DNA from 2 places in the Fontibacter flavus genome. Region 2 is predicted to be linked to the other one. Evidence: riboswitches for the same ligand, from Rfam matches in the RefSeq annotation. Region 2 holds a riboswitch; the other holds the start of a gene.
What was found. A riboswitch is a leader RNA that binds a small molecule or an ion and turns the genes downstream of it on or off. The one in region 2 is predicted to bind S-adenosylmethionine.
Positions count from the first base shown of each region.

Region 1: linked by a shared signal. The riboswitch ahead of ACFFIP_RS03685 (O-acetylhomoserine aminocarboxypropyltransferase/cysteine synthase family protein) and the one ahead of ACFFIP_RS03055 (homocysteine S-methyltransferase family protein) in region 2 are both predicted to bind S-adenosylmethionine.

Region 1 covers NZ_JBHLWI010000007.1:41,171-57,702, forward strand. Annotated here, with positions in the region: gene ACFFIP_RS03645 (glycosyltransferase family 2 protein) at 1-410, opposite strand, end outside; gene ACFFIP_RS03650 (HEAT repeat domain-containing protein) at 410-1,576, opposite strand; gene ACFFIP_RS03655 (response regulator transcription factor) at 1,645-2,001, opposite strand; gene ACFFIP_RS03660 (amidohydrolase family protein) at 2,249-3,952, shown strand; gene ACFFIP_RS03665 (amidohydrolase family protein) at 3,964-5,346, shown strand; gene ACFFIP_RS03670 (amidohydrolase family protein) at 5,377-6,678, shown strand; gene ACFFIP_RS03675 (YbjQ family protein) at 6,740-7,066, shown strand; gene ACFFIP_RS03680 (DUF4097 family beta strand repeat-containing protein) at 7,059-8,039, opposite strand; SAM riboswitch class I at 8,209-8,318, shown strand; gene ACFFIP_RS03685 (O-acetylhomoserine aminocarboxypropyltransferase/cysteine synthase family protein) at 8,491-9,792, shown strand; gene ACFFIP_RS03690 (homoserine O-acetyltransferase family protein) at 9,887-10,948, shown strand; gene ACFFIP_RS03695 (VOC family protein) at 11,266-11,655, shown strand; gene ACFFIP_RS03700 (DUF2147 domain-containing protein) at 11,706-12,143, opposite strand; gene pdeM (ligase-associated DNA damage response endonuclease PdeM) at 12,240-12,917, shown strand; gene ACFFIP_RS03710 (cell division protein FtsX) at 12,969-13,859, shown strand; gene ACFFIP_RS03715 (DUF3098 domain-containing protein) at 13,861-14,070, shown strand; gene ACFFIP_RS03720 (undecaprenyl-diphosphate phosphatase) at 14,075-14,869, shown strand; gene truB (tRNA pseudouridine(55) synthase TruB) at 14,871-15,554, shown strand; gene ACFFIP_RS03730 (bifunctional riboflavin kinase/FAD synthetase) at 15,541-16,473, shown strand; gene ACFFIP_RS03735 (CoA transferase subunit A) at 16,492-16,532, shown strand, end outside.
Region 2 covers NZ_JBHLWI010000006.1:52,476-69,007, reverse strand. Annotated here, with positions in the region: gene ACFFIP_RS03070 (PAS domain S-box protein) at 1-1,608, shown strand, start outside; gene ACFFIP_RS03065 (hypothetical protein) at 1,671-2,978, shown strand; gene ACFFIP_RS03060 (RidA family protein) at 3,030-3,590, opposite strand; SAM riboswitch class I at 3,769-3,869, shown strand; gene ACFFIP_RS03055 (homocysteine S-methyltransferase family protein) at 3,925-4,968, shown strand; gene metH (methionine synthase) at 4,961-7,660, shown strand; gene metF (methylenetetrahydrofolate reductase [NAD(P)H]) at 7,667-8,620, shown strand; gene ACFFIP_RS03040 (glycosyltransferase family 4 protein) at 8,771-10,084, opposite strand; gene ACFFIP_RS03035 (aldo/keto reductase) at 10,143-11,129, opposite strand; gene ACFFIP_RS03030 (Dabb family protein) at 11,207-11,596, shown strand; gene ACFFIP_RS03025 (S41 family peptidase) at 11,648-12,985, shown strand; gene pdxA (4-hydroxythreonine-4-phosphate dehydrogenase PdxA) at 13,050-14,075, opposite strand; gene rsmA (16S rRNA (adenine(1518)-N(6)/adenine(1519)-N(6))-dimethyltransferase RsmA) at 14,269-15,051, shown strand; gene mgtE (magnesium transporter) at 15,039-16,406, shown strand; gene ACFFIP_RS03005 (2-hydroxyacid dehydrogenase) at 16,511-16,532, shown strand, end outside.

The DNA of each region.
Region 1 (16,532 bases), on a different contig from region 2:
GGATTGGTAGATTTATAATGTCCTCTTACCGGTTTAGTGATGATTTTTTCATCGTAATAAAAATCCACTTTGACCAATTCAAATTCATCAATGAGTTTTGTTAAAGTATTGTCAGTACTGCCATCATTAACGATAACCACTTCAAAATTGGGATAATTGAGTGATAGCAGGGACTTGACATTGTGAATGATGCTCAATTCCTCATTAAAGGCCGGTGCAACTATGGACACTCCTATCAGGTGATTGGAACGTACCAAAACATCATCTTTAAGGGTGTATTTTGCATTGTTATATTTTTTAATGGCCCAAAAAGAGGCAATGGCCATGATCAAATAAATCAAAATGTAAAGTGAGGCATAGCCTGCAATAAACATCTCAAAGAATTTCAAATAGTTATCTAGGAACGTCATTATTGGGTCAGGTATGGGTCTTCAACGTGTTTTTTTGCTTTCAATAAATTAAGATTGCTCCCAAAATCAAGTGTAGAAAATTCTTGATCAAGCGTTTTTAGGGTGTAAAGTGCGGCAATTTGTAGTTCAGCACTTCTGGGTGATTCAAGCAACTGATGGATAAATTCAGAGGATTGATCTCCTCCAATCCCCTTTAAAGTATGGATAATTTCAATTTGATTTTCTTCCTCCTCGTTTTCAAATGAGTCAATAAGAGTCTGTTCTGCATCAAAGTAAAAAAGCTTGCCTATGGTTTTTATGGCTTCAAGTCGGACTTTTGGATTAAGAGAAGTTAGCAATTTAACCACCTTAGGGCCAGAATCTAAATCATTATAATACGCCACCAACTTAAGCGCGAAAATAAGATGTGAATATTCTTCAAATTCCAACCATTTGCCAAGATTTTCAGGTTTCTTAATCTTTTTTCGTTGAATGACATCGAGGATATTCAAACCTTCCACGTGGCTGATGTTATCTGTATATTCTTCTAATACGTGTAATGGATCCAACTCTGCCAATGAGATATACGCCAAAAGTGCAGATGATCTCAACTCATGATTACTATGTGAAATCAACGGATAGATTTTTTCAGCAGCTTTACTGTAGTTCAGCTCCCTCCAATAATAAACAGCTTTGGACTTCAAATACCATTGGCTTGATCTCAATAATCTTTCAGTATAACCCTGAAGCCCTAATTTAAAATATACTGACAACAAACCTGATTTACTTTCTCCCTTGATATTTTTTCCCAATTCAATTATATTTTGAATCAAGAGGTCTTTACACCAGCTTTTCTGAAGTGGTATTTTACTTTTAAAAGCATTGATCTGACTGTCATAATAGTCTTCAGCCAGATTATCACCAAACAACAGGTCGGAAAGGAATCCATTGACCCTATATTGGACCATTTTTTTATTTTCAGCCAGGTATTTTTTCCTTGACCGAAGATAAAAAAGCTGAAAAATTACAAAAACCACAGAAAACACTAATATTCCCACAACCATATTGGATATGGAAATAATATTTTCACCAAAATGCAGGTCAGCACTAACCTGCAATCTGTCCATTAGACCCTGTGCAGCTTTGTCAGGAATCTGTGAGGACTTCACATTTATAGTTTGTAGCAAAACTTATAAAAGTTAAAAGTTCCTATAGAATAAATAGGAAGATAAATGTATGATTAAATTACTTGACTCTACATCAATCTTTTAACCCGAAAAGCCAGTTCATTCGGATTAAAAGGCTTAGGAACAAAATCTGAAGCCCCCTGCTGAAATGCCCTGACCACAGTATCTTCCTCTTCGCCCATAGAGCTTAAGACGATCACCGGACAATTGGGCCTTTTGTTTTTGGAATATTGTATAATTTCAATTCCATCATGGAAAGGTATCATCACATCCGTGATGACCATATCAGGATTCAAAGAGTCGATTTTTTTCATCGCCTCTTTACCATCAACGGCTACTGTGATATTGAAACCTTCCTTTTTCAATCTGAAAGAAACCAAGCTGGATATCAACTTGTCATCTTCAATTACCAATATATTCTTCATAAACAGATAAGTTAGAGTGATTAAGCGGGATAAATATAAATATTAAAAAAGATAAAAAACAAGGGGTATTCACCTTAAAATTGTATAAATTTTTTATCAAAAAATACAAACAAAAAGAAATGCATTATGTAGAAAATTAATTGCCGTTCTTAACCAAATAAGGCATTTAAAAAAAATAACTTTTTTCAAAAAAAATTCTTTTGTTAGCTTACTAGTCATAAAAAATTCTAAAATCATCTGTACAGACATGAATATCAACTTCAATCCAAAGGTATTCAGTAGCTTACTTATTTTGGCGTTATTCTTTTCTTTAACTGGATTTGCCCAAAGCGATCCAACAGCCGAGAGAAGGGTAACCGGGACCTATGCCATTAAAAATGCTACTGTTATTACATCCCCTGGAAAGTCCATTTCCAGAGCAACTGTATTAATCAAAAACGGTTTAATTGAAGGAATCGGAAGTAACCTGATAATCCCTGTGGAGGCTCAAGTTATTGATGCCGATTCTTTATTTATTTATCCAGGGTTTATCGATGGTGCAAGCACTGCCGGAGTCGGCCGTCCTGCTGATCCTGAAAGACCATCAAACTTTGACCCGTCCAACCCACCTGATGAGATTGCAGGAATTACACCTTGGAGAAATGTTTTGGATAATTTCGATTCAAAAAACAATCAAATTACTGATTGGAGAAAAGTCGGATTTACCATTGCGCAGATTATTCCTGAAGGTGGGATGCTTCCCGGTAAATCAGCAATTGTCGTGTACGGCGGAAAAGAGTCAACCAATATCATTGCCCAAAACACTGCCATGAGCGCTCGGTTCAGAGCACAAGGTGGTGGAAGAGGCATGTATCCCGGTACTCAACTGGGCATTATGGCCAAATTCCGTGACTTATACAAAAATGCGGAACTATCAGCAAGACACAATAGACTATTTGCCTCTAATTCAGGACTGAACAGACCGGAAATCAATAAGACCCTAGAAGCCTTTTACCCGGTATTGGATAAAAATATTCCGATCATTTTTGAAGTATCCAATGATCTGGAAATCCGCAGAGCACTAAGCCTACAAAAAGAAAATGGCTTCCGTTTGGTTTTGGGCGGAGCTACTGACTTACATAACGTAGTAAACGACATCAAAGCTGCCAATGCTCAAGTATTACTTTCTTTCAGATTACCTAATGACAAAACAGCCAACGCAAAAACAGAAGAAATGTCTGAAGAGATGAAAAATAGAACCCAAAGGGTAAAAGAAGCCTATGAACATATACTGAAAGAAGCTGCTGTATTGGAGCAGGCCGGTATTCCGTTTGGATTCACTTCTATTGGTGGCAAAAGCAATGATATGTTCAAAAATATCCGTACCATGATTGCCAATGGTTTAAGCGAGGATGCTGCCCTAGCTGCACTTACAGTCAACAATGCTCAGATTTTAGGAATACAAAAGTTTGCCGGTACCCTGGAGAAAGGAAAGCTGGCCAATATGGTAATTGCAACTGCACCTATCTTCTCTGAAGATGCACAGATCAAGCATGTTGTCGCTGATGGCTACATTTTCGATTATGAAATTAAAACCAAAAAGAATGGAAATGGTACCAATGGTGCCAATGGTGCAGTTAACATTGAAGGTACATGGGAATACACCTCTGATACCCCAGCAGGCAGCTCAGGTGGAGTGATGAGCATCAAAAAAGAAGGAGATACTTATAAGGGTTCAATTGATTATGATAATCCTGCCGGCAATGGAAAAGCTAAATCTGATATGAACAATATTGTCTTATCTGGAAACAACCTTAGCTTCACCTTCAATGTCAACGCGGGAGGTATGTCTTTGGAAGTGAATGTTTCCGGTGAAATCATAGGAGATGAATTCACTGGAAGTATGTCATTGGCTGACTTCGGTAGCTTTCCTTTGAATGCTAATAAAAAGCCAAACCAACTCAACCAATAATCCTTAAAAAAATGAAGAAGATAAAATATATCCTTGCCGGCTTTTTGATGATGGGTTGTATATATACCCAGGCGCAGACGCCAAAAGGCTCTGTACTGATCAAAAATGCCACAGTTCTTACCGTGACCAACGGGACCTTAGAGGGTACTGATGTTTTGGTAGAAAACGGTATCATCAAAAAAATAGGTAAAAACCTACGTGCTGCAAACATAGAAACAATCGATGCAAGTGGAAAATACCTGATGCCGGGGATCATTGACGCTCACTCACACGTAGCATTGGACGCAGTAAATGAAGCAACTGCACCGATCACTTCCGAAGTCAAAATGGCTGACGTAGTGAATCCCTATGATATAGGTCTTTACAGAGCATTGGCAGGAGGGGTAACTATCTCTCACGCGATGCACGGTTCAGCCAACGCCATCGGTGGACAAAATATCACCCTAAAGCACCGCTATGGAACATCGAATCCGGAAGACCTTTATATGAAGGAAGCACCAAGAACCATCAAGTTTGCCCTTGGAGAAAATCCGACCAGGGTCCATGGACGTGGTAATGGCATACAGCCTAGAACTAGAATGGGGGTGGAAGCAATAATCAGAAATGGTTTCAATGAAGCTATACAATACAAGAAAACTTGGGAAGCATACGAAAATGCACTCAAACAGAAAGGTGCAACTCCTGTTCCTCCTAATTATGATAGCAGATTACAGACTTTGGTGGATATCCTAGATGGAGAAGTAATAATCCACTGTCACTCATACAGAGCTGATGAGATTTATGCATTGATCAATACCTGTAGAGATTTTGGCATCAAAAACATTGTGTTTTCACACGTAAATGAAGGCTTTAAAGTAGCTCCCGAACTGGCAGAATATACTATGGGTGCATCTGTCTTTGCAGATTGGTGGGCATACAAATTTGAAGTGTACTACTCCACAGCTTATAATGCAGCTATCTTAACTGAAAATGGTGTGATTACTTCCATCAATTCCGATTCAGGTGAATTGATCCGTCACCTTTATCATGAAGCAGGAAAGGCACAACGCTACGGAGAGCTCAATGATGAGCAGACTTTGGCTTTGATTACCATCAACCCAGCCAAACAATTGGGTATTGCTGATAAAGTGGGATCTATTGAAGAAGGCAAACAAGCTGATTTGGTGATTTTCAATGAACACCCATTGTCAGTATATGCAATTCCTCAAATGACATTTGTGGACGGGGTTAAGTACTTCGACATCAATCAAGACAGCGATGATATGAGACTTAAAGTAAGTGCAAGCGAAGCTGTGGAGCCTATATTCCTCAAAGAACATGACCACAAGTGTATGCATGGGGTGGATTTCTTCTTTACCAATTTCGGTAGGAGTTTATTTGATCACTCTCACTAAAATCCAGCTCAAAGTTTAAAAAGCATGATCATGAAAAAGATAAAATTTATTCTATATGCCTTCCTGTTGACAGTATTGCCTTTCTATGCTAATGCACAGTTTGATGGTGAGTTTGTCAAGCCCAGGAATGGTAAATTCCTCCTTCAGAATGCCACTATTGTCACTGTAACCAAGGGGACAATTGAGAATGGAAGTGTTCTGATCGACAACGGAAAAATCACTGGGGTAGGCAAAAACCTTGCTGCCGGTGATGCAGAAATCATTGATTGCACAGGTCAGTTTATTTACCCCGGCCTATTTGACGGAGGTAGCCGTCTTGGCTTGGTTGAGGTCAATTCAGTAGCAGAGACCCAGGATTTTGCCGAGATAGGGCAAGTAACACCAAATATGCAGGCACTTGTAGCGGTAAATCCAAACTCAGTGGCTATCCCTGTGACGAGGGTTAGCGGTGTAACCACTACCTTGACTACCCCTTCCGGCGGACTGTTTCCTGGAACCGCCGCGCTTATCAATTTGAATGGTTATACACCTGATCAAATGTATGCAGGATTCAAAGGTGTTGTCCTTAACTTTCCATCCTCAGCCCGTAGAAGTACTTGGGACAGAAGAAGTGATGAGGATATCAAGAAAGAAGCTGATGCTGCACAAAAAAACCTGAATGAAATCTGGGCTAAGGCGGAGACCTTCTATAAACTGCAGCAAGCAAAAGCCGAACTTCAGTATTATCCTGAAATGGAGCAATTGGCAAAGGTAATTTCAGGTGAACTCCCTCTTTTGGTGGAAGTCAATGCAGCTACAGATATCTTATCGGCCATCGATTGGATCAAGTCCAAAAATGTTAAAGCTATCCTCACAGGAGTAGCTGAAGGCTGGAGAGTTGCTGATAAAATTGCAGCAGCAAACTTATCTGTAATTACAGGGCCCATGCTTTCTATCCCAACAAGACAGTCCGACAGGTTTGATGCTGCCTATGCCAATCCAAGTAAAATGGCAAAAGCCGGTGTAAAAGTTGTTATCAGAACCAACGATGCAGAGAATGTCAGGAATCTACCATTCAATGCAGGTTTTGCAGCTGCCTATGGTATGGGTAAAGAAGAAGCACTTAAAGCAGTAACCATCAATGCAGCTGAGGTATTTGGCGTAGCGGACAGAATGGGCTCTATCGAAGTAGGTAAAGATGCCACCTTGTTGGTAGCTACCGGAGATCCTTTCGAAACCAAAACCCAAATCAGACACGTATTCATAGATGGATACAGAGTTCCAATGAGCAACAGGCACATCAAATTGTACCAGGAATTCCTGGAAAGATCGCCAGGTTTGGAAAAGAATTAAAAGCTAAGTAAGTTTAAACCGCAGCCAATTTTGACTGCGGTTTTTTCTTGTATTTATAAGTATGATAGTCAGCACTACAAACCAACTCGAAGGCTACAAAATAACGGCCTATTTAGGCATTGTTTCAGGGGAAACAATCATAGGAGCCAATGTTTTCAAGGATTTCTTTGCCAGTATTACCGACATCGTCGGTGGAAGATCTGCCGCCTATGAAAGGGTATTGCGTGAAGCCAAGGCTACGGCTATGGCAGAGATGGAAATGCAAGCCAAAGCCTTTGGCGCCAATGCCGTCATCGGTATTGACCTGGATTATGAAACTATCCGTGACGGAATGCTCATGGTGACTGCTGCAGGAACAGCAGTAAAAGTAGAGAAGGTCTTTAATTGACAATTTCTATTTTACCTGAGGTCACTTCACCCCTGATGGTTTGGGATGCTCCATTATTGATGTTCAAAGATCCTGATGATTGGGCATCCCCTACCTTTGCTGATCCGGCACTTCCTGTGGTAATATTGTAATTGAAAGACCTAAGGTTACTGAACGTCTGAATATAAATATTACCTGAAGTTGCTTTTAATCCCGTCTGAGAACTCAGCCCTGAATTGGTTGCAAATAGTTGACCGGTAGACACTGAAATCTCCCCAATTGATTTCACATTGTTCATTTCTATTTTCCCAGAGCTGGTATTGGCTTTAGCAAATCCATTCACATCTTTCATGAGGATCTCTCCTGAAGCGACTTCAGCTTCAATATTCCCTTCTACTTGAAGCATTTCTAGTTTTCCGGAACTTAGATCTACCATTATATTGCCGACAATATCTTGCATGAATCCAGTACCTGAAGCAATATCGACTTCCAAATTTGGAATGGTGACATTCCTTAAAAATAATTCTCCAGACTCAACTTCAAATTCAGAAGAGGTGGTCACGACATTTTGTACTGTCAATTTTCCAGAATCGACCTCCAAATCCAATTGCATATTTCTCGGTCCTGTCAATTTGATAGTTCCTTCTCCTTTTGCACTTCCACTGAACAACCTGTTGTTGGTCGACACAAATACTCTGAGTGTACTGCCTATCACCCTGTATTCCACTTCAAACTTCTTGGCTGAATTAGATAATAAAGCAACATCTAGATTCAAATTTTGTACGCCGGACACTCCGGTATATTCCACATCTAGAAAATCACCTTCAACTTCGACCTTTGTGATGCCTTCAAAATCCTGTTGGATTTCAGAAACAAGAGATAGATCGTCATCCAGGCAGCTGGTCAAAGAGACCAAGAGCAATAAAAACATCATTAGAGATGTGGCAGGTTTCGACAAAATACTGGAGCTAAACACTTTACGTTCAGACTGCATGGTTTTCATTTTCATAAAGTATTCGAAGTATAATTTAATACCAATTCTAGCGAAATAAATGCCAATTTTTCACATTTAACCCCTCATTAATAAAATAATTATTGAAGACCTTGCATATCCAAAAAGTACCTCTTTAATTTGCATTATCCTTTCACTTTTTGAGTGCGGGGATTTATAAAGAAGAGGCGAGAGACAGGCTCTATGACCCTCTGGCAACCTGGAAAATCCAAGGTGCCAATTCCTGCCGGTTGATAGTATCGTCAACTGGAAATATAAATTCTAATCGCTATGAATTTACAAAGACGCTTTCCAAAAGAATCAGTTTTATCAGGCCACTATGTAATTGCACTGAATTACATGTGTATGTAATTTTCTATGGCTTACAGTCATTTCTATTTATCTTGTTAGATATAGTTTAACCTTTTCTATTCACTTCAAATCTTTTACCACCATGTCCAATTATCACTTTGATACCTTGCAGCTTCACGCAGGCCAATCGCCTGACCCTACCACCAATTCTAGAGCTGTCCCTATTTACCAAACATCTTCCTATGTTTTCAATTCAGCTGAGCATGGCGCCAATCTTTTTGCACTAAAAGAGTTTGGAAATATCTATACCAGGATCATGAATCCTACAACGGATGTTTTCGAACAGCGAGTTGCTGCTTTGGAAGGTGGCGTTGCCGCACTGGCAACAGCTTCAGGTCAAGCCGCACAGTTTTTAGCTCTTAATAACATTCTTGAAGTAGGAGACAATTTTGTTTCCACCCCCTATCTCTATGGAGGAACTTATAATCAGTTCAAGGTTGCATTCAAAAGAATCGGAATAGATGTCAGGTTTGCTAAAGGAGGTGATCCAGAAGACTTCGAAAAACTGATTGACGATAAGACTAAAGCCATTTATCTTGAAACTATCGGTAATCCTGAGTTTAACATCCCGGATTTTGAAGGAATCGCTGCAGTTGCCCGAAAGTTTGATTTACCACTTGTTGTTGACAATACATTTGGAGCAGGAGGCTTCCTTTTTCAACCACTAAAGCATGGCGCCAATATCGTCACAGCATCAGCCACGAAGTGGATAGGTGGACACGGAACTTCCATTGGCGGTATTATCATCGATGGCGGAAATTACAACTGGGGAAATGGTAAATTTCGACAGTTTACCGAACCTTCAGAAGGCTATCATGGCCTGAAGTTTTGGGATGTGTTTGGAGAAAACAATCCACTTGGATTGCCCAATATTGCATTTGCCATTCGTGCAAGAGTTGAAGGTCTTAGAGATTTTGGCCCGGCAATAAGTCCATTCAATTCTTTCCTGCTTTTACAAGGGCTTGAAACACTTTCTCTGAGAGTTCAACGTACCGTAGACAATGCTTTAGCAATCGCAAAATGGCTAGAAACCCATCCAAAAGTCCAGAAGGTAAATTATCCGGGATTAAAATCCTCCCCCTATCACGAGTTAGGAAAAAAATACCTGAAAAACGGCTTTGGAGGCGTATTGAGTTTTGAAATCAGAGGTGATAAGGAAAGTACAAGCCAATTTATCAATAAGCTCAAGCTTATCTCTCATTTAGCCAATGTAGGGGATGCCAAAACCCTGATCATTCAACCTTCAGCAACAACACATCAGCAGTTAAGTGAACAGGAACAATTGGCAGCAGGAGTATCTCCTACCCTACTGAGGCTTTCCTTAGGAATTGAGCACATTGAAGATATCAAAGCTGATCTTCAACAGGCTTTCGACAGTATTTGACCCTGAAAAATATAGATTAAACATTTGATTGAACCTGATCTTATGGGATCATAATCCCTTAAGGATTTTAGAGGTTATCTTGACCTTTTGCATAATGAATTTAGAAAGTAATTACCTGATTATTGAAATGGCGCAAGAAAGCTATACCCATGAGGGTACTTTGGAACTGGAATCTGGAGAAAAACTTAAAGGTTTTGAACTGACCTATACCACACAGGGACATTTGACAACTGCAAAAGACAATGTGGTCTGGGTCATTCATGCCCTTACAGGTGATGCCAATGTGCAGGACTGGTGGGGAGGTCTGGTCGGAGAAGATAAATTCTATGATCCTTCCAAACATTTCATTATTTGTGCCAACCTACTGGGTTCTTGCTATGGCTCAACCAACCCTCTTTCAACTAATCCGGGTTCAGGAAATCCATATTATTATGATTTTCCCAGTTTGACTACGAGAGATCTTGCCAAATCATTGGAAGCATTGAGAATCCATTTGGGTATTACCAAAATCCATACCCTAATAGGAGGCTCATTAGGAGGTCAGGTGGCTTTGGAATGGGCATACCTCCTTGGTGAACAAGTGAAAAACACCATTATTTTAGCCTCTAATGCCAAAGCCTCTCCCTGGATTATTGGCTTTAACGAAAGTCAAAGAATGGCCATAGAAGCAGATAGTACCTGGGGAGAACTTCATTCTGAAGCCGGTCAAAAAGGCCTAGAGGCAGCAAGAGCAATTGCGATGATTTCCTATCGACATCCCCAAGACTTTGCCATGAAACAATCCGATCAAGAAGAAAAACTCGATAACTTCAGAATCTCCTCCTACCTCAGGTACCAGGGGCAAAAATTGGCCAAGCGGTTCAATGCCTATACTTACTGGGTATTGAGTAAGGCTATGGACAGTCATGATATAGGGAGAGGCAGAGGTGGTACTGAAAAAGTGCTCTCTGAAATCAAATCCAAAATATTGGCCATTGGAGTAGACAGAGATCTTTTGTTCTTGAAAGAAGAATCCCAATTTATCGTACAGTTTGCAAAAAAAGGAAGCTATCGGGAAATTCAGTCTACATTAGGACATGATGCATTTTTGATCGAATATGAGCAGCTTCAATACATTTTGAGCAGCTTTTATCTGGAAAGTAATTCTGAAAATTAAACCTATGGCTTTAAACCCATTAATTGGAAAATTCACCTTTTTCTATCTGCCTCTGACCAAAAATTAATCCTTGGCATGGGCAGAAAGTTGATTATTTATATCATTGAAGAATAAGGAGTTCAGGATAAGTTTTTGAAATTAAATTCATCAGCTGATAGTATTTTTAGATCAATAAGGATTGGCTTCAACCATTTTAAAATAATCATCCACATACCTATCCAAGATCCACTAAATTTATTTTTCCCCACCTAACATTCTATTTAACTACTCCTCAAAAGAGTATTGAACTTAAGCATGATTATTTTTAAATTATTTAAATGAAATATTCACAGATAAAAGAATCCTGTCTGTACATCTCTGACCTTGATTTAGCAGAGAATTTTTATAAAGAAATTTTGGAAATGCCGGTAATTTCCAAGGTCGATGGAAGACATATATTTTTCAGAGTTGGAACTTCTGTTCTACTTTGTTTCAATCCTGAGGTGACGGCAAAAGAGGAAAAATTACCTCCACATTTCGCGAAGGGGAAACAGCACCTTGCTTTTGAGGTAGGAAGACACGATTATTTAAAAACCAAATCAAACCTACTATCTAAAGGAATTACCATCACCCATGAACAGGAATGGGGAAATAATCAAAAAAGCTTTTACTTCGAAGATCCTTTTGGCCATGTTTTGGAAATCGTTCCACAGGGTATTTGGGAATAAAAAAACCGAAACCCTAATTGAGTCCCGGTCAAGTGTTTTCTTTCGATAAATTACTCAGCTTTTGTCCATTCTACGGTTCTTCCAATCAGTGAAACCCCAACATATCCTCTAACTTCAAGCGTTTTATCATTCTTTTTCTTAATGATACAGGAGTATGTTTTCCCGTTTTTTGGATCATAAATGTTTCCATTTTCCCAGGTACCTCCATTAAATTCAAAACCGCTTAAAAGTTTCATGCCCATAATTTGCCTGCTCCTTTTACTTTTATCAGTATTGTTCTTATCTAATTTTGGCTTACCATTTTCAAAAGGTTCTTGTAACCAAACGATCTTGCCAAAATATTTCCCTCCTTCTTTATATATTTCCACTTGGGCATCTTTTTCAGTATTATACCATTTACCTACTATTGCATCTGAGGACTGCGCCAGCGCTAGTATAAAGGAGCCTAATGCCATAAACAGAACAAGTGTTGCTATACTTTTTTTCATAATCAATTGATCTTTTTTTGCCCTATAATTCAGGAATAATAATACATTTAATACTTGAAGTCAAGTAAAAATGTTTAACAATGGGGCAAACAGGCCATGATGAAGTTGAATTTGATGGGCACCTATAATTTGGTATGGCATGACATTTCCTTTCATTTGCTGCCTGAGAAAGCCATTTATCTCCCCGATTACACATCTTTATTAATAGCTGATCCACATTTCGGGAAGGCTGCCCATTTTAGAAAAGCGGGAATTCCTGCTCCCGAAGAGGTTCATCAAGGTGATTATGTGAAAATCCAACAATTGATCCAAGGTTTCAGGCCTGCTCACCTCTTTTTTCTTGGAGATCTCTTCCATAGTGAGCTAAATAGTACTTGGGGAGATTTGGAATCTTTTAGAGAACTTTTTCCCGAGATCAATTTTCATTTGATAAAAGGAAATCATGATATACTTCCTGATGTAATTTATCGTTCAGATTTATGGCAGGTACATGAAGAAGCATACCATCTTGACAAAATGATTTTATCACATGAGCCATTGGCAGAAATACCGGAAGGGAAAGTCAATCTTTGTGGACATATTCATCCGGGGCTTTCACTATATGGCCGTGGGAAGCAAAAACTTACACTTCCCTGTTATTTCGTTTCTCTAAATCAAATGATATTACCTGCTTTTGGAAGATTTACTGGTTTGGCCAGAATGGCTTGCGGAAAAAATGAACAGGCCTTTGTGATTGCAGACAAAAAAGTAATTCGGGTCGATTTCCAAGCTTAAGATTGGTTTAATGGGTCAAGGTGATTAATTTTGGCAGAATTCAATAGGAATATGAGGGTAAATCCAAGAAAAAAAACGAAGCTAGGCAGATTTAAATTTATTTCAGTCCTGTTCAGCACTACCCTATCCCTTTTTATAGTTGGACTCTTTGGGGTAATTGTGATACAAGCCAAAACTCTTACGAGCATAATCCGTGAAAATATAGAAATTCAGATTTTTCTCAACAAAAACCTTTCTGATGCTGAAAAGGCCAAGATCGGTAAGGATTTGGAATCCAAACCTTATATCATGAGGAAAGATGACAAAAGCGGAGTGACGTTCATCTCACAGGACGAAGCTGCACAATCCTTTTTGGAAGACACGGGTGAGGACTTTACCAAATTCCTGGAAGATAATCCATTAAGGGATAGTTACACGCTTGCCATCGCTGAAGAATATCAAACAGCTGAACAAATTGAAGAAATAGTCAATGAAATAAAGGATATAGATGGGGTCTTTGAAGTGACCTATATGGCCGATCTGGTAGACTCTATCAATCAAAATCTGACTAAAGTGGCCATCGTCATGGGAGGATTTATTCTTATTCTGGTGTTCACGGTGGTCATGTTAATAAACAATACCATTAAACTGGCTCTATTTTCTCAACGGTTCCTCATCCGAAGTATGCAATTAGTAGGTGCAACACGAGGATTTATCAGAAGGCCTTTCTTATCAAGGGCTTTCTTATTTGGGATTTTGGCCGGCATCATTGCTTCTGCATTGTTATTCCTGATCATTGAATATACCAAAGCGAATATCGATGGTTTTGCCATGCTTCAGGATTATTCACTGCTTTACTTCCTGTTTGGGGGACTGATTCTCATCGGGGCTTTATTATCACTGTTCAGTACTTTACAAGCTGTAAATAAATATTTAAACATGTCTTTAGACGAACTTTATTAATATGTCAAATACAAACTTTCCTTTTTCAAGAAAGAATTATATTCTTATGCTGATCGGTATTGGAATAATTGCTTTAGGTTTTATCATTATTGGTTTGGACAGTGAGCCTCATGGCTTTGGCTTTTTGGGTTTGACTTTAGGGCCTATTGTCACCTTAGCTGGATTTATTTTTCAATTTTACGCCATATTTCACAAATCGGAATCAAAGTAATTAAATGGAAATAATTGATGCGATCATTCTGGGCATTGTCCAGGGTTTGACCGAATTTTTACCTGTTTCATCCAGCGGACATCTTGAATTGGGTTCTGCGATTTTAGGAGATCAGAAAATTCCGGAAGAAAGTCTTTTGTTTACAGTAGTACTCCATTTTGCGACCGCATTGGCGACCATTTTGGTTTTCAGAAGAGACATTGCCAGCATTCTAGAAGGTCTTTTTAAATTCAAATGGAATGAGGAGACAAATTTCTCTGCAAAAATTGTATTATCCATGATACCTGCCGTAATAGTGGGGTTATTTTTTGAGGAACAATTGGAGCAGCTTTTTGGAGGTAAAGTTGTATTCGTAGGATATATGCTACTCGTCACAGCTTTATTATTATTTTTGGCAGACAAAGCTAAAAACACGGGCAAAGGGGTAAGTTTCCAGAATGCTGTCATTATTGGGCTATCCCAAGCTGTAGCTATGCTTCCGGGAATTTCAAGGTCCGGTGCTACCATTTCGACGTCTGTACTGCTTGGGATCGATAAAAATAAAGCTGCAAGGTTTTCCTTTTTGATGGTCGTCCCCCTGATTTTTGGCAAAATTGCCAAAGACATAATGGATGGCGCTCTAACCTATAATGGCGATAGCTTCGGTTACCTATCAGCAGGTTTTATAGCTGCCTTTATTTCAGGATATTTCGCCTGCACCTGGATGATTTCTCTTGTCAGAAAAAGTAAATTAACCTATTTCGCTATCTATTGTACCATTGTGGGATTGTTAGCCATCCTCTCAGGCTTATATTTGTAACATGCAGGAAGAACCATACGGAGAAGTATTTTTGATCAATAAACCCTATGAATGGACTTCATTTGATGTGGTCAAAAAAGTCAGAAATGCATTAAAAATCAAAAAAGTCGGCCATGCAGGCACCTTGGATCCATTGGCAACAGGTCTCCTGATCATTTGCGCCGGAAAAAAAACGAAATCCATTGATACTTACATGGCTCAGGAAAAGGAATATACCGGGACCTTCGTCCTTGGAAAAACCACTGAGAGTTTTGACCTCGAAAAAGAAGTAGTGAATGTTGCTGACCCTTCCCATATCACTCTTGAAGAAGTAAAAGCAGCGGCTGCACAACTGACAGGTGATATCATGCAGATACCACCCATGCACTCAGCCATTAAAGTGGACGGAAAGCGGGTTTATGAATCTGCCCGAAAAGGTAAAGAAGTCAAAATGGAAGCAAGGCCAGTTACGGTTTCTCTTTTCGAAATTACCAGATTCGATAATCCTGAGGTTCATTTTAAAATTGTATGCTCAAAAGGAACATATATCCGTAGCCTGGCAAGAGACCTAGGCGAAATTTTAAACGTGGGTGCCTATATGTCTGCATTGACCAGAACAAGAATTGGTGAATTTAAGTTGGAAGAAGCAGCAGAACTGAACAATTTGATAGCAGAAATCAAAGCAAGACCCCATGAAAATCTATGAAGGAATAGAGCACTTTGGACATGTTAAAAATCCAGTGGTCACCAGTGGAACTTTTGACGGTGTACATTTGGGACATCAGAAAATACTGAAGAGAATAAGGGAAATTGCAGATGAAATCAATGGGGAAACAGTACTGATTACCTATTGGCCTCACCCACGATTGGTGCTTTACCCTGATGAACACAACCTCCGTTTGCTCAGTACTTTTGAAGAAAAAGCCAAACTTCTTAGGGAATTCGGCATAGACCACTTGCTGACCATTCCTTTTACGAAAGATTTTTCTGAGCTTACCTCTGAACAGTTTATCAAAAATATTATCATTGAAACCATACAAACCCGTAAATTGGTCATAGGTTATGATCATAGGTTTGGTAAAAACAGAGAGGGGAGTTTCGAGTTTCTAAAAGCCAATATTGATCAATATAGCTTTGACTTGGAAGAAATTTCCAGGGAAGATGTGGATAATGTGGGCGTTTCTAGTACCAAAATCCGAATGGCTTTAGAAGAAGGAAATATAGAAATTGCCAATGAATTCTTAGGTAGGGCCTATGAACTGAATGGTATTATCATCAAAGGCCAGCAGCTGGGAAGATCCATTGGTTTTCCAACAGCCAATATTCATATCCCTCATGATTATAAACTCATTCCATGTGATGGTGCCTATGCTGTGGAAATCAAGATAGAGGACGGTATTTTCCAGGGAATGCTCAACATTGGTATTCGCCCAACCGTAAATGGAAGTACCAGAACCATTGAAGTGAACCTATTTGATTTTGAGGGCGATCTTTATGACAGCCGAGTTTGCGTCAAATTGAAATCATACCTAAGACCTGAAATAAAATTCACAGGCTTAGAGGCCTTACAGCAACAATTGAAGAAAGATAAAGAAGATGCAATTCGTATCCTCAATGCATCATAAACCCAAAAACAACTCTATATGATCAATAAAACTGTAGAAAATGCTGAGGAAGCTACCAA
Region 2 (16,532 bases):
GAAGGTGAGGTAGAATATGCACTGGGGATTTTGCGGGATATTACGGATGAACATGAGGCAAAAGAAAACCTTCGAAAGAGTGAAGAGAAATATAGAAGCCTTGTAGAAGAATCCACAGAGGTTATTTTTTCAATGGCTCCCGATCTGACACTTACCTACGTGTCGCCCAATGTCAAACAGTTTTTAGGATATGAGACTTTTGAAGTCTTGGATAAAAAGCTTACAGATTTCTTATCTGATGAGGATCTGATGGAGTTTGATAGACAGTTTGTCAGTGATGAACATTTCCTTGAAAACAATCAATACCTTGAGTTCAGGTTGAGAAGAAAAGATGGCGCTATGCGGGTTTTCAGCTCTCACGGAAAAATGGTGAGCACAGAAGATGGGAATCTTTTTTATAATGGTATTGCAAGGGATATCACGGAGTTGAAAGAAGCTCAAAAAGAATTGTATTTGGCAAAAGAAAGGGCAGAACAGGCTTCTAAAGTAAAGTCGCAGTTTCTTTCAATTATGAGCCATGAAATCCGTACACCTATGAATGCGGTAATCGGGATGTCTCATCTATTGATAGAAGATAGCCCTAGGCCTGACCAACTTGAAAACCTTAAAACTTTGCAGTTTTCAGCCGAAAATCTGCTCGGTCTTATCAATGATATTCTTGACTTTACAAAGATAGATTCCGGTAAAGTTGAACTTGAAAATGTGGAGTTTGAACTCAAAAATGTCATCAACAGATTTATTCATTCTTATACATATCAGGCAAGAGAAAAGGCATTGGATATTATTTTCGAATACGATGAAGAAATACCTGCCAAGTTATTAGGTGATCCAGTGAGATTGGGACAAGTGATCAATAACTTGGTTTCGAATGCCGTGAAATTTACCCATGAAGGTCATATTAGAATCGCTTTGAACAGGATAGATGAAGATTCGGAAGGGATAGCCATTAAATTTGATTTTGAGGATACAGGTATTGGTATACCTCAGGAAAAGATTCAATCTGTATTTGAGGCATTTACTCAGGCGAGTGCGGAGACTACTCGGAAATTTGGAGGAACAGGTCTTGGATTGGCCATTGTAAAAAGATTGGTGAATCTTTTTGGGTCAGATATTGATGTGATGGGCAGACCTGGAGGAGGTACAATTTTCTCTTTTGTGATCAGGTTTGAAAAGGTTAAGGCTATAACAAGTGTTCATTTTCAGCAAATTGCTTCTTTAGATAAGAATCTTGAGATGGCCAGAATTTTGGTGGCAGAAGACAACCTTGTCAATCAGATCATGATCAATAAATTTCTGAATAAATGGGGAGTAAGGGAAGTTGTAATTGCAAATGATGGTAAGGAAGCCATTAAGGAGTTTGATAAACATAACTTCAATTTGATCCTTTTGGATCTTCAAATGCCAGAACTGGATGGATTCGCTGTGGCAGCATATATCAGAAAGCACCCTGATCCTAACAAAAGTAATGTTCCGATCATTGCCCTGACAGCATCTTCATTGATTGATGTCAAAGTTCAATTAGAGGAAGTTGGTATGGATGACTTTATTCCTAAGCCGTTCAACCCAGATAATCTCTATTCTAAAATCATCAGGTTTCTGAACGTATAATTTTTATGCTTTCGATCATTGGTAATGAGTTTAGCTTTATTTTTGGGATGAAATCCAAAATCATGAAACCCGTATTTGTTTGCATATTCGTTTTACTCAGTGTTTTTTCTCTTCAAGCACAGGATAGTAAATCCAGTCGTTCTACCATGTATTTCACATATGGCAAGACTGGGTCTAATATCAGGGAGTTTAATCAAATGCTTGATGATAAGGGGCTTAGTCCAATGAGGAAGGGTTATAGTAACTTCAACCTTGGCTATCAGGCTAGGTACAATGACTTCGTAGTTGGTTTTGATCTTTTTCAGAATCCAGGTCCCAAATCCCGCTTCAATGGTTATGACATTGACTTTAGGACAACAAGATTTAATCTAAATGTTGGGTTTTCTTTTACAGAAGAAGGAAGGTTTCAGCTGATCCATTACATGGCTATTGGTGCTGGATTTCTTAATTTTCAAATGTTAAAGGACCGAGAGTCTGGTAGTCTTGATGAATTTTTGCAACAGCCTGAACAAGGGTTTATTCTCAGAGATGGAAACATACATAAGAGTTCTTTGAATTTTGCAAATTTCTTGACTGAAATCGGCTTTCATATGAGTTATGATATGCCTATTCCGGGAAGAGATGAGGCTTTGGCATTGATTGCCAAATTTGGTTACTCATTTAGCCCTTTTGAGGATTCCTGGCAATTAAATGGTGTCAATTTCAACAATATTCAATCAGGGGCATTTTTAAGATTAGGGGCTGGACTGACCTTGCCGGATTACAAATTCTTCTACAAGGATGCAAGTCTTGGAGCACATCTCTTTTATGGTTTGCACTTCACTTCTCCAGATGCTTTTAATACACATTTGAAGGAAAATGGCCTGGAGCCATTTTCAGGAAGACCCAACAACTGGGGAGTGAAAATTCTTGGATACAATAAAAACCTGGTATATGGGGTGGATGTTTTCAATTTAGGTTATGGCGGAAGGGCGAATGCTACAAAGACGCATAGTCTAAACAGTGTAAGGATTTATGCAAATGGAGGAATGAAATTTCTTGACCTTAGAAATCTGGAAATTGGAGCCTTGGCCGGGCTTGGATTCGGAAATCTAAGATATTCCCTGACCAGTAACAATAAACCTGATTTTCCAAGATTATTCGAAGAACCTGATCATGATGGTTATTTAAGAAGTCATGGTGCAATGGCCAAGCCTGAAGTTTTTATCACCTATGGAATTCCTTTATCCTCAAAAAAAATCTTTGATCTTGTTTTAGGAGCCCATGCCGGTTATGAAGTGCCTCTGAGTCCTTATCAATTGGCTGGATTGGCCATGTTCAAATATATGGCCAATCCATATGTTCAATTCAGTGTGGGAGTAAGGCCTTAGCATTTAATGCGTTTCTGAGTTTTCTTCGGGTGGGTTTAATTGACATTTTGATCATTTATCGTCATCTTCAATTTCCACTATCAATTCAACCTCTACGGCAATATCCATAGGTAAGGAATTCATGCCGACGGCTGACCGGGCATGTTTTCCTTTTTCCCCAAATACATCCACCATTAGATCGGAAAAACCATTGATGACCTGTGGATGTTGGGTGAAATCAGCCCCACAATTGACCATTCCAAGAACTTTTACAATTCTTTTTACCCTGTTGAGATCTCCTAACTCTGCTTTCAAGACGGCTAATTGCGCTATTCCAACTAATCTTGCCGCTTCTTTCCCTTCTTCAATGCTTAATGATTCCCCTACTTTTCCTGTGATGTAATTTCCATTTGGAAGATTTGGTCCTTTCCCAGCCAAAAAAAGTAGGTTTCCAACACGAACAGCGTTGACATAATTGGCAACAGGAGAACTTGCTTCGGGTAATTGGATACCAAGTTCTGTTATTCTGGTTTCTGCATTCCATTCAAGCGGTAGCGGCTGTTGAGTGGAAGATTCCTGTTTTGTGCATGAAAGCAAAACAGATACAATCAGAAAAAGGATTGCTTTATTCATAGGAGGCTTGGATTTTTATGTTACACAAAATAACGGAGTGAATCTGCAAATCAAACAATAACTTTTAAGAATGGGGAATTTGTAAGAAAACTTTCTCAATGTTGAATAGTTCTCGATATTTATGTAAGAAATTTGAAAAAATGTAATATAATTCAAGATTAGGAATTACCTTTGAACTTGCTTATCGAGAAAGACCGAGGGAAGGGCCCTATGACGTCTTAGCAACCTGAATGACAAGGTGCTAAATCCCTTTCCGGAAATGCCGGAAAAAGATGAGCGGAAGAATTCCTTTTTCATCCGGTTATACTCGCATAAGCTTTTATTATATTAGACTATGAACCGAAGCGAGTTATTACTTTCCTTAGCAAAGAAAAAAATCCTTATCCTTGATGGTGCCATGGGTACCATGATTCAGCGATATAAACTGTCTGAAGAGGATTTTAGGACACCAGAATTGGCCAATCATCCCAAGGCTCTTAAAGGTAACAATGATCTCTTATCACTTTCAAGACCTGATGTGATCAAATCCATACATGCAGCTTACCTTGAGGCAGGAGCAGATATATTAGAAACAAATACCTTTAGTGGGACTTCCATTGCGCAAGAAGATTATGGGCTTTCACACTTGGCTTATGATATTAATTACCATTCAGCAAAAATCGCCAGGGAAGTTGCTGATGAGTTTACCGCCAAAAATCCCGAAAAACCGAGATTTGTTGCAGGTGCCCTAGGCCCGACCAATAAAACAGCATCCCTTTCGCCGGATGTGAATGATCCCGGTTACAGAGCCATTACTTTTGACCAATTGGCAGCTGCTTACAAAGAACAGGTGCAGGGCCTTCTGGACGGTGGGGCAGATATCCTCTTAGTAGAGACCATATTTGATACGCTGAATGCCAAAGCAGCATTATATGCTATCCAGGAGGTTTTTGAAGAAAAAAATATCCCTCTTAATCCTGAAGAAGGTGGTGTTCCAGTTATGGTTTCAGGGACAATTACGGATGCATCAGGCAGGACTCTGTCCGGGCAGACTACAGAAGCATTCTTGATTTCAGTTTCCCATATTCCATTATTCAGTGTGGGATTAAACTGCGCCTTAGGTGCTAAAGAATTAAGGCCGTATCTAAAAGTGATGTCGGAAAATGCACCTTTTTTAGTGTCAGCCTATCCCAATGCGGGCTTGCCCAATGAATTTGGTCAATACGATCAAGATGCAGAGGATATGGCCAAACAGATTGAGGAATTTGCCAAAGAAGGTTATGTCAATATATTAGGCGGGTGCTGTGGCACTACGCCGGAGCATATTGCCGCAATTGCCAAGATTGCAGATAAATATCAACCAAGAAAAGTGGAACTTGTAAATAATGGTGATGACTAAGATCCAGAAATATAATGTTTTAAAGCTGTCAGGACTGGAGCCTTTGGTGTTCACTCCTGAAATCAATTTCGTGAATATTGGGGAAAGAACAAACATCACTGGTTCCAAAAAATTTGCCCGATTGATTTTGAACGGGCAGTATGATGAAGCATTGGAAATTGCGCTCGAACAGGTCAGAGGAGGAGCCCAGATTTTAGATGTCTGTATGGACGAGGGGATGTTAGACGGTGTGGCAGCGATGCAAAAATTTTTAAACCTGATTGCTTCTGAGCCTGAAATCAGCAGAATCCCCATTATGATCGATTCCTCGAGGTGGGAGATTATTTTGGCAGGATTGAAATGTATCCAAGGTAAGGGGATCGTCAATTCAATCAGTTTGAAAAACGGTGAAGAAGAGTTTATCAACCAGGCCAAAACTATCAAAAAATTTGGAGCAGCTGTAGTGGTGATGGCATTTGATGAAGAAGGCCAGGCAGACACCTATCAGAGAAGGATTGACATCTGTAAGCGTAGTTATGATATTTTGGTCAATCAGGTTAGGTTCAACCCGCAGGATATCATTTTCGACCCTAATATTTTTCCAGTGGCAACGGGGATGGAAGAGCATAGGAGAAATGCCCTTGATTTCTTTCATGCCACCCAATGGATCAAACAGAATCTTCCAGGGGCAAAGGTCAGTGGAGGGGTAAGTAATGTGAGTTTTTCTTTTAGAGGAAACAATCCAGTGAGGGAAGCTATGCATGCTGCATTCCTTTATCATGCAATTCAGCATGGGATGGATATGGGGATAGTCAATCCTACCATGTTGGAAGTCTATGATGATATTCCAAAAGACCTTTTGGAAAAAGTAGAGGATGTTCTTTTTGACCGTTCAGAAAATGCAACAGAGGCTTTGTTGGCTTTTGCAGAAACAGTCAAATCTGAGGGTAAAAAAGAAATTCAGTCTGAAGCCTGGAGGTCTCAGGAAGTAGAAAAAAGGATTGAGCATGCTTTGGTAAAAGGAATCATTGACCACATCATCGACGATACTGAGGAAGCGCGGTTGAAATATCAGAATGCGCTAAAAGTTATAGAAGGGCCATTGATGGACGGGATGAATGTGGTAGGGGATCTTTTTGGAGAAGGTAAGATGTTTTTGCCTCAAGTGGTGAAGTCTGCGCGGGTTATGAAGAAAGCGGTGGCCTATCTGGAACCTTTTATGCCACAAGTTGGAGATTTGGACTACAATGCCACACAAAGTAGTGTTAAAAAAATCCTCTTGGCGACAGTAAAAGGGGATGTGCATGACATTGGCAAAAATATCGTGGGAGTGGTACTAGCATGTAACAGCTATCAGATTATTGACCTAGGAGTCATGGTAGATGCCCAGAAAATTATTGATGAGGCGATCAAAAACAAAGTAGATATTATAGGTTTAAGTGGTCTTATAACCCCTTCTTTGGATGAAATGGTAAATGTGGCTTCGGAGATGGAAAGACAAGGGCTCAAAATCCCTTTGCTGATCGGTGGTGCTACTACTTCCCGGATTCATACAGCAGTGAAGATAGATCCAGTGTACAGTGGAACTGTTATTCATGTGACGGATGCATCCAAATCAGTTCCAATTGCAGGAGAGTCTATTTCTGAAGAGACAAGAGATGCTTATCATCAGGAGATTAAAGAATTGTACAGACAATTGAGGATAGAGCATGAGGCCAAACAACAGGTCAAGCAACTGGTATCTTATGAAGAAGCCAAATCAAACCCAGTTTTTATAGATTGGGAACATTTTGAACCTTTAAGACCTGCTCAAGAAGGAGTAAAAGTGTTTAAATCGCTTGATTTGAGTGTGTTAAGGAGGTATATTGACTGGACTCCATTTTTCAGTACCTGGATGTTGAGCGGAAAGTTTCCAAAGATTTTGGAAGATCCAGTGGTTGGCCAGGAAGCTAAGCGCTTATATGAGGAAGCCAATGCCATGTTGGATAGGATTACTCAGGAAAGGTGGATTGAAGCCAGAGCAGTGGTTGGAATTTTTCCAGTCCAAAGACATGGGGATGATATCAGCGTATTGAATAATGAAAAAAAATTTACTTTTCATTTTTTAAGACAGCAGGGAAAAAAGGGGAAAGGAGTGCCTAACCGTTCTTTGGCTGATTATATCCATCCAACTAAGAAGGATTACCTTGGAGGTTTTGCAGTTACCGCAGGTTGGGGAATTGAAGATAAGCTGAAGGAGTTTCAGGAGAAGCATGATGATTACCATGACATCATGCTCAAAGCATTGGCTGATAGGTTAGCGGAGGCTGGAGCAGAATATTTGCATGAACTGGTACGCAAAGAAATATGGGGATATGCATCTGGAGAAGTATTGGATAATGAGGGGCTGATTCGGGAGGATTATGAAGGGATACGACCGGCTCCAGGGTATCCAGCCTGTCCAGAACATTCAGAAAAAAGAACGTTATTTGATTTATTACAGGTAGAGGAAAATACAGGGATTACCCTTACAGATAGTTTTGCTATGTATCCTACTTCCTCAGTCAGCGGATTTTATTTTGGACATCCTGAAAGTAAATATTTTGGATTGGGAAAAATCGGAGAAGATCAGGTAGCTGATTATGCCAAGAGGAAAAATGTTTCAATAAAGCAGGCAGAAAGGTGGCTTTCACCTAATCTTGCTTATACTCCTTCATTGAAAGTTCAAGAATAATGAATTATGAAAATTACTGACTATATCAATCAGGCAAAGAAGCCTTTGTTTTCTTTCGAAATATTACCTCCTCTCAAAGGCCAGAGTTTAAAAGATCTTTGTGAGGGCATAGAGCCTTTGATGGAATTTGATCCACCGTTTGTAGATGTTACTTATCATAGAGAAGAGTATATTTATAAAAAACATCCAAATGGCTTATTGGAAAAAGTATCCACCAAAAAAAGACCAGGTACGGTAGGGATCTGTGCGGCCATCATGAATAGGTTTAAGGTAGAGGCCGTGCCGCATCTGCTTTGTGGAGGCTTCACCAAAGAAGAAACAGAAAATGCGCTTATTGATCTGAATTTCATAGGAGTGCAGAATATCCTGGCACTGAGGGGAGATGCCCCAAAGAGTGAAAATAAGTTTGTGCCCGAACCTAATGGTCATGCCTACACCAAAGATTTGGTCAAACAGATAGTAGATATGAACCATGGCAGGTACTTACACGAGGAAACCGAAACAGGTTTTCAGACTGATTTTTGTGTAGGCGTAGCAGGTTATCCTGAAAAGCACTTTGAGGCTCCTAGTTTGAAGTTTGATCTGAAGCATCTCAAAGAAAAAGTAGATGCCGGAGCTGAATACATTGTCACCCAAATGTTTTTTGACAATCAAAAGTTTTTTGACTTTGTGAAAAAGGTAAGAGAAATGGGGATCAATGTGCCTATTATTCCAGGTATTAAACCCATCACGACCTTGGGACAGATTACCATGCTTCCCCGAACTTTCTTTTTGGATTTGCCGGATGACCTGATGGATGAATTGGAAAAATGCAAGACAAATGCAGATGTAAGGGAAGTTGGTGTCAAATGGGCAATTCATCAAAGTAAGGAGTTGATAGCCAATGGAGTTCCTGTCTTACATTATTATACGATGAGTAAAGCCGAAGCTACATATAGAATAGCGAAGGAAGTATTTTGATTTTGACTAAAAGTTTCCAATGTCCAGAGTTTCTAACTCTGGACATTGGATGTTGGGTTTCCAGCTCTTTTTCTCAGTATAATTTTTGGATTATTTGAGTTAAAAACTCTTGATTCATAGTCCCGCGTTCGAAAACGCGTGACAACAGAACTATTTGTCGGAAATTCTGTCAAGGATCATTGCCAACTGTTTGGTCAGGTTTTTACGGGAATATTGTTGGATTTCAGGAGAGGGTGTATGATTTACCTCAGGTTCGAAATCCCTAAGAAATTTCCTGATTCCTTCCATATCACTGTGTGCATAAACTTTTCCTGCGTTAGCTTTTTGAAGAATTCCGGCGGCATCTCCATCCGGGTCTCCCAAAGCAATGATCGGTTTGCCTGTAGCCATATATTCAAAAAGTTTACCCGGAATATTACCTTTAGCATTTTTGGTGTCCGTTAGAATCAACAGTAATAAATGGGCTTGTCCGTAGAAATCAAATACCTTTTCATGGCTTACGTATCCTTCCAACTTGACATGTGCCGAAAGCCAGTCGTCTGCTTGAATATAGGTCTTCACGCCATCTGAAACTTTTCCTACAAACCGAAGCATGACATTTCCCTTATTGTGCGCTAAGCTGGACTTCATGGCTTCCAGAAAAGGGATTGGATTTCTAATCGCATCAATAACTCCTGTATAGACAATTTCAAAGGAACTTGAGGAGGGAATTCTTTTAGTCCAATCGTCAGGAAGGTCATCTTCATCAAAACCATTGGTCAGAAGGTCTACCTTTCTGTTCGATAAGGCTTCCATCTCTGATTGAAAAATAGGACTAATGGTGCTTATCGCAGTTGCCTTTGATAAGACCTTTTTTTCAAGTTTTTCGTGTTTTCTTCTTGCCCATGAAGTCATGGGTAATGTGTCAAGAAATTCCCATTTTGACCAAGGATCCCTGAAATCTGCTAACCAGGGTATTTTGTGTTTTTGATGAAGCTGCAATCCAATCAAGTGAAGACTGTGGGGAGGACCGGTAGTGATGATAGCCTGAAATTGTCCTGAATTGACCAGGTCAAGAAGGAAATTTACCGAAGGTTTCACCCAGAATACCCGTGGATCAGGGATAATGGCATTTGCCCTAAGCCAAATTCCAAACTTGTCCATCAAGCTCCTTTTTGACTTTTCCAAAACTTTGGAAGTATCTCCGGCTTTTTCTCTTTTGAGTTTTCTAAAAAGATTGTAGGGTTCCCATATCGGAAATTTCAAGACCTCTGTTTGTGCACTGATTTCCGACAATAAAGTTTCATCTTTAAGTTCAAAATCAGGATTTTCTGGAGTGAAAATCACCGGATCCCAACCAAATTCAGGCAAATATTTTGCAAATTTCAACCATCGCTGAACTCCTGATCCTGCAGAGGGAGGCCAGTAATAGGTTATGATAAGGACCCTTGCGTTTTTTTTTGATTGGGAGTCGGATATTTGCATAAGTTACAAGTCAGGTATAAGCAGGTTGTTTCAGTTCAATCACTTTCTGTAGTATTTCCTACCAAAGAGGATGAATATCTGCTTTGAAATATTTTTCGTAGATGTTTCTTACCGCTTCCATCTTTTTTGGACTTATTTCAGGTAAGTTCATGGCTTGTAGATTAGAAGAAACCTGTTCCACTTTTGAAGCCCCTGGTATAACAGTGCTTACCTGAGGAAACATCAATACCCATTTGATTGCCCATGCTGCCAAAGGCTCGTTTCCTTTAAAGATATCTTTAAGTTCCTCCACTGCCAAAAGCCCTTTTTGGAAGTCAATTCCTGAGAAAGTCTCTCCTTTATCAAAAGCTTCCCCATTTCTATTGAAAGTGCGGTGGTCTTGAGGATCAAAAACAGTATGTGAATGAAGCTTACCGGTTAATAATCCGCTAGCCAAAGGTACTCTAGCAATGATCCCATATTTGGAGATATCAGGCCTATTGAAGAGTTGCTCTGCGGGCTTGTGTCTGAACATATTGAAAATGATCTGAATGGTTGAAACGATTTCGTACTGCATGGCGGTAATAGCTTCATCTACCAATTCCACACTAACCCCCATCGCCTGGATTTTTCCCTCTTCTTTGAGTTTTTCAAAAAGTTCAAAAATCTCCGATCTTTGGTAGACAGAACTAGGAGGGCAATGCAGTTGAATGAGATCGATTGTTTCTAAGCCTGTGTTTTTCAGTGAAGCTTCTACGAATTGTCTCAATACCTGAGGTGTATGTCCTTTGTCGATGTGCGGATTGATCTGTCTTCCACACTTGGTTGCGATATAGACCATTTCAGACCTTTCTCTCAAGACTTTTCCTACTACTTTCTCACTTAATCCAGCATCATAAACATCCGCTGTATCAATAAAATTGATGCCCTGATCAATTGCATGGTGAAGGATTTTATGTGCCGTTTTTTCGTCAAATGTGCCGCCCCAGCCTCCACCAACCTGCCAGGTACCAAGAGATACCTCAGAGACATTCCAGCCTGTTTTTCCCAGTGTTCTGTATTTCATTTTGTTTCGATTATTTCCGAGACCTGTTTCATCAGGCAATTTAAATTTTTATATTTAATGCCTTTAAAAATATGAAAATGAATTCCAGAAGAAAATTTCTCCAAACCTTAACTGTAGCGGGAGCTGCAGCAACATTACCTATTAATCTTATGGCAGAACAAGCAAACAAGCAAAAAATGATTCACCAGGTGTTTTTCTGGTTGAAAGACGGTGTCAATGTAGCAGATTTCATGAATGAAGCCGCGGTATTGGGCAAATGTAAAACAGTACATAAATTTTACATGGGCACTCCGGCACCTACTGAAGCCAGGGATGTGGTGGACCATAGTTATCAGGTAGCCTGTACCCTGTTTTTCAAGAGTAAAGAAGATCAGGATGCCTACCAAGTGGACCCAGATCATTTGAAGTTTATTGAAAGAAATTCAAACAAATGGTCAGCTGTGAAAGTATATGATTTTGTAATTTAAAACTATTATGAAATGGACTTCGTTATTAGTCCAAAAATACAGCTTAAATCAATGAGTACATTTAGAGTAAAAATTTGGAGTATTTTATTAGTGTTTGTAGTAGGATTCTCCTCCTGTAATCCGGAATCAGAAGAAGTTGAACCGGTGAAAGTAGAAGATACTATCAAGAAAGCGATTTTTGATAGTATGAAGGAATGGTATTACTGGACGAATGATTTGCCTACATCGGTTGATGTATCAAGTTATGCTTCTAATGCGGATTTGTTGAATGACCTGATGTTTAGACCTCTGGACAGATGGTCTTACCTGACCACAAGCGCTGCATTTAATGCTTCCTTTACAGGACAGGCATCTGGGGCTCATGGATTCAGTTTTGCATTTGATGAAAATGAGCGTCTTTTTGTCGCTTTTGTTTACGATGAAGCTCCCGCAGGAAAAGACGGTTGGCAAAGAGGATGGGAAATAATTGAAATTAATGGAAGACCTATTTCTTCTTACAGAAACAGCAATGGCAGCTATTCTTTTGATTTGGGGGCAAACACCGTTGGGGTTAGAAATACTTTCAAATTTAAGCTTCCTGATGGCTCTGAAACCACTAGAACTATCGAAAAAGGAGCATTTCAGACGAATTCTGTTTTACTCCGAGATGTATATGAAGTTGATGGCAAAAAAGTAGGACATTGGGTGTATCAAAGTTTCCGTGCAACAGCAGGCCTTACGCCCACAAGAAGTCAGGAAGTTGATGACTCATTTGCGTTTTTTCAGCAGCAGGGGATAAATGAATTGATCATTGATCTAAGATACAATGGGGGAGGATCTGTAGCTGTTACAGAACAGATTCTGAACTATCTCGTGCCTTCTTCAGCTTCTGGCAGAACGATGTACACCAATAGGCACAATGGCAATAAGTTTGAAAACAACAGAACAGTTAATTTTAACAAAGTTGGAAATCTGAATTTGAGTAGAATTATATTCATTACTTCTAGAGGTTCTGCTTCTGCATCTGAATTGCTTATTAATTGTCTAAATCCATATATGAACCTGCATATCATTGGTGATGATACTTATGGTAAGCCGGTGGGCTCTTTTCCACTTTCTTCATTTAACAGGACTTTGGCTACAAATGACGTAGAATTGGTTCCGATAACATTCGCCATTGCAAACGCTGACGGTAGGGCTGATTATTTTGATGGTTTCCCGGCTAATTTTAAAGTTGGCGATGATCCTGCAAGAAACTGGGGAGACCCGCAAGAAAGAAGGTTGGCGGCTGCACTGGACTTCATTAGAAACGGTGGGGTAAATTCAAGAATGACTGCCACTTATTATAAACCTATATGGGAAATGATCGATGCTTTTGAAGGCTTGCAAAAAGAGTTTCCGATGTATTGATTGAGGTCTATAAAACCAAAAAAAGCGGCATTTGCCGCTTTTTTTTGGTTTTTAGGTCGATGTTTCAGTCTTCTTCAACTTCCCAATCCCCTCTGTTTTTGATGATATCATGTGCCTCCATGATTGCAGCCCTCATTGAACCGTCGTCTGCAATTTTTTTACCCGCGATATTGTAGGCTGTGCCGTGGTCTGGAGAAGTCCTTACTATAGGTAGTCCTGCAGTGAAATTTACACCCGTTTCAAAAGCAAGGGATTTAAAAGGAATCAAGCCTTGATCGTGATACATAGCCAAAACCCCATCAAACTTTTTTTGGTGCATCATGCCAAAGAAGCCATCTGAAGAATATGGTCCGAAGACCAAGTGCGCTTTGTCCTTGTATTCCCTAATGACTGGTTTGATGATGTTTTCTTCTTCATCTCCCAATAAGCCATCTTCTCCTGCATGGGGGTTAAGACCTAAAACTGCCACTCTTGGTTTGCCAATACCAAAATCATTCTGAAGAGATTTCAGCATGATGTCCAGCTTTTTTCTGATGTTTTCGGCTGTCACATGCTGCGCGACTTTTTTCAATGGCATATGCCCGGTCACCAATCCAACTCTAATATCTTCTGCAACGAGAAACATCAAGCTTTCCTTTATTTCAAAAGCCTCAGTCAGGTATTCTGTATGACCAATGAATTTTTTTTCAGGACTGTTGATATTGTTTTTGTTGAGCGGGGCAGTTACTAATCCATCTATTTTTCCATCTTTCAGATCTTTGATGGCGTGGTCCAAAGCAGCCAATGCCATTTTCCCGGCTTCCTGAGTTTCCACACCAGGAATAACTTCAGGGCTTTCCTCTACCACATTGATGACATTGATTTTTTTATGGTGGACTTCTTCAATACTTCGGATTTGCATAAAGTTGAAATCTTCAAGTTCCAACTGCTTACGGTAAAAGGTTATTACCTTTCCATGACCGTATATGACAGGTGTGACCATTTTCAACAACCTGTTGTCCAAAAGTGCCTTGATGGTAACTTCAGGTCCGATTCCATTAATATCTCCTATACTTATTCCGATGACGGGTTTATTTTTTCTTGGGTTCATTATACTTAAACAATAGCTTCGTTTTTAAAATTTATTTTTATGATCTCCTACATATTTCTGGTCCCGGTTTGATTCACCGGCCATTTAAATGTCACTGAATTGAAGAGAATGAGTTCAAGGTTTATAGTAAGGCTTTGTGATAAATCACTTATTTTTGAACTGCAATTTATATAAAATAATCATAGCAAAGGCAATGGAGAAGGTCAAACCCAAAAAACACCTTGGACAGCATTTTCTGACGGATCTCAGTATCGCTGAAAAAATCGCCAAGGCGGTGACAGGGCACCAAGGAATCAAAAAAGTCCTTGAAATCGGACCTGGTATGGGGGTACTTACTGATTTTCTGATGTTAGGTCCTTGGGATCTTTATTTGGTTGATATTGATACAGAATCCATTCAATATCTCCATCAGAAATATCCATCCCTTAGTGAAAAGATCATTGAGGCGGATTATTTGAAAAAGGATTTTGGATCAATCATGCAAGGGCCCTATGCAGTTGCAGGGAACTTTCCATACAATATTTCTTCTCAGATTTTCTTTAAAATTCTGGAGGAAAGAAATATGGTGACAGAGGTGGTCTGTATGTTGCAAAAAGAAGTTGCGCAAAGGATTGCTTCCCCAAAAGGCAATAAAGATTATGGTATTTTGTCTGTCTTATTGCAGGCATTTTATGATATTGAGTACCTGTTTACTGTTCCTCCGGGTGTGTTCAATCCCCCTCCAAAGGTAAATTCTGGTGTGATCAGGTTAAAGCGCAATCATGTGCAGCAACTTGCTTGTAACGAGAAACTGTTTTTCCGAGTGGTCAAACAAGGCTTTGGAACCAGAAGAAAAACCCTAAGAAATTGTCTAAAGTCCTTTGGTCTGACGGATGAACTTAAGGAAGATCCGATTTTGGACAAAAGGGCAGAACAGTTGGGTGTAGAAGAATTTGTTTCACTGACAAATAAATTACAGGAATCTTGGAACCAATAAAATCATTTGAATTATCCAAAGAATACCTGGAAAGCCTTCGGGAAGGCATAGCATTTCAGGATAACGATTTCATCATTGAATCATTTGATGGTGCCAATGTAGCTGATATTGCGGCACTTTTGGATGAGCTGGATTTAGAGGAGGCTATTTATGTTCTTAGACTTTTGCCCTCTGATACAGCAGCGGATATCCTGATTGAGTTGGATGAAGATTCTTTGATCAAAGTGATCAGGGAAATGGAGCCTTCGGAATTGGCTGCACTGATTGATCAGATGGAGTCTGATGATGCAGTAGATATATTGATCCTGATGCCTACCAAAGAAAGGGAGGATGTGATTTCTTATCTTCAGGAAAAAGAAAAGTCAGCCAACATTCTGGACCTGTTGCGTTATGATGAATATTCTGCAGGTGGTCTGATGGCCAAAGAATTTATCAAAGCCAATCAAAACTGGAATGTAGTTCAGACTATCGAAGAGATCAGAAGGCAAGCTGAAAAGGTAGAAAAAATCTATTCTATCTACGTGGTAGACAATAAGCAGCATTTATTGGGAAGGGTTTCCTTGAAAAAGATCATCCTGGCCTCTTCTGACACCAAGATATCTGACATATACGAGCCGGAACTGATTTCTGTCCCTACCCATATGGAGGGAGAAGAAGTAGCAGAGATTATGCGTAAGTACGATTTGGAGTCAGTTCCAGTTACCAATGCCAAAAACAGATTGGTAGGAAGAATTACTGTGGATGACGTCCTGGATTTGATCCGTGAACAATCTGAAGAAGATATGCAGGCTATGACTGGTATATCTGCCGATGTAGAAGAATCTGATTCCATATTCAGGATTTCAAAAGCACGCTTGCCCTGGCTTCTGATTGGAGTGATTGGTGGATTAATGGGCGCACAGATTATTGGTTTTTTTGAAGATGGTTTGAGCAAGTATATCGCTTTAGTCTCATTTATACCTTTGGTAGCTGCTACAGGTGGAAATGTTGGGATCCAATCCTCTTCTCTGGTGGTTCAGACCTTGGCCTCAAAGTCAGTTTTTAATGATACTCCATGGCAAAGGTTTATCAAAGGTCTCTTGATCGCCTTGGTCAACGGTATTGTTCTTGGTTCATTTGTATTTTTAGTAGTTGTATTTATATATGGTTTTGAAAGCATATTTGGTCTGACAATAGGCCTGGCTATGTTTTGTGTAGTTTTATTGGCGTCTTTTATGGGTACAGTTACTCCTTTGGTTTTGGATAGATTTGGTATCAATCCCGCTATGGCCTCAGGCCCTTTTATTACCACTGCCAATGACCTATTGGGATTGGCAGTTTATTTTGGTGTTGCCATGGCTTTGTTGAAACTTTAAGTGGGAAGGATCGTGGAGGTTTGAAAAAGAGATTCACCAAAAAAGATAACTGGTAGCTTATAATATCGAGCTGGGTTAAAAATTATGAATTCAATGAGATGATTGTGTCAAAGAAGGTATTGATCA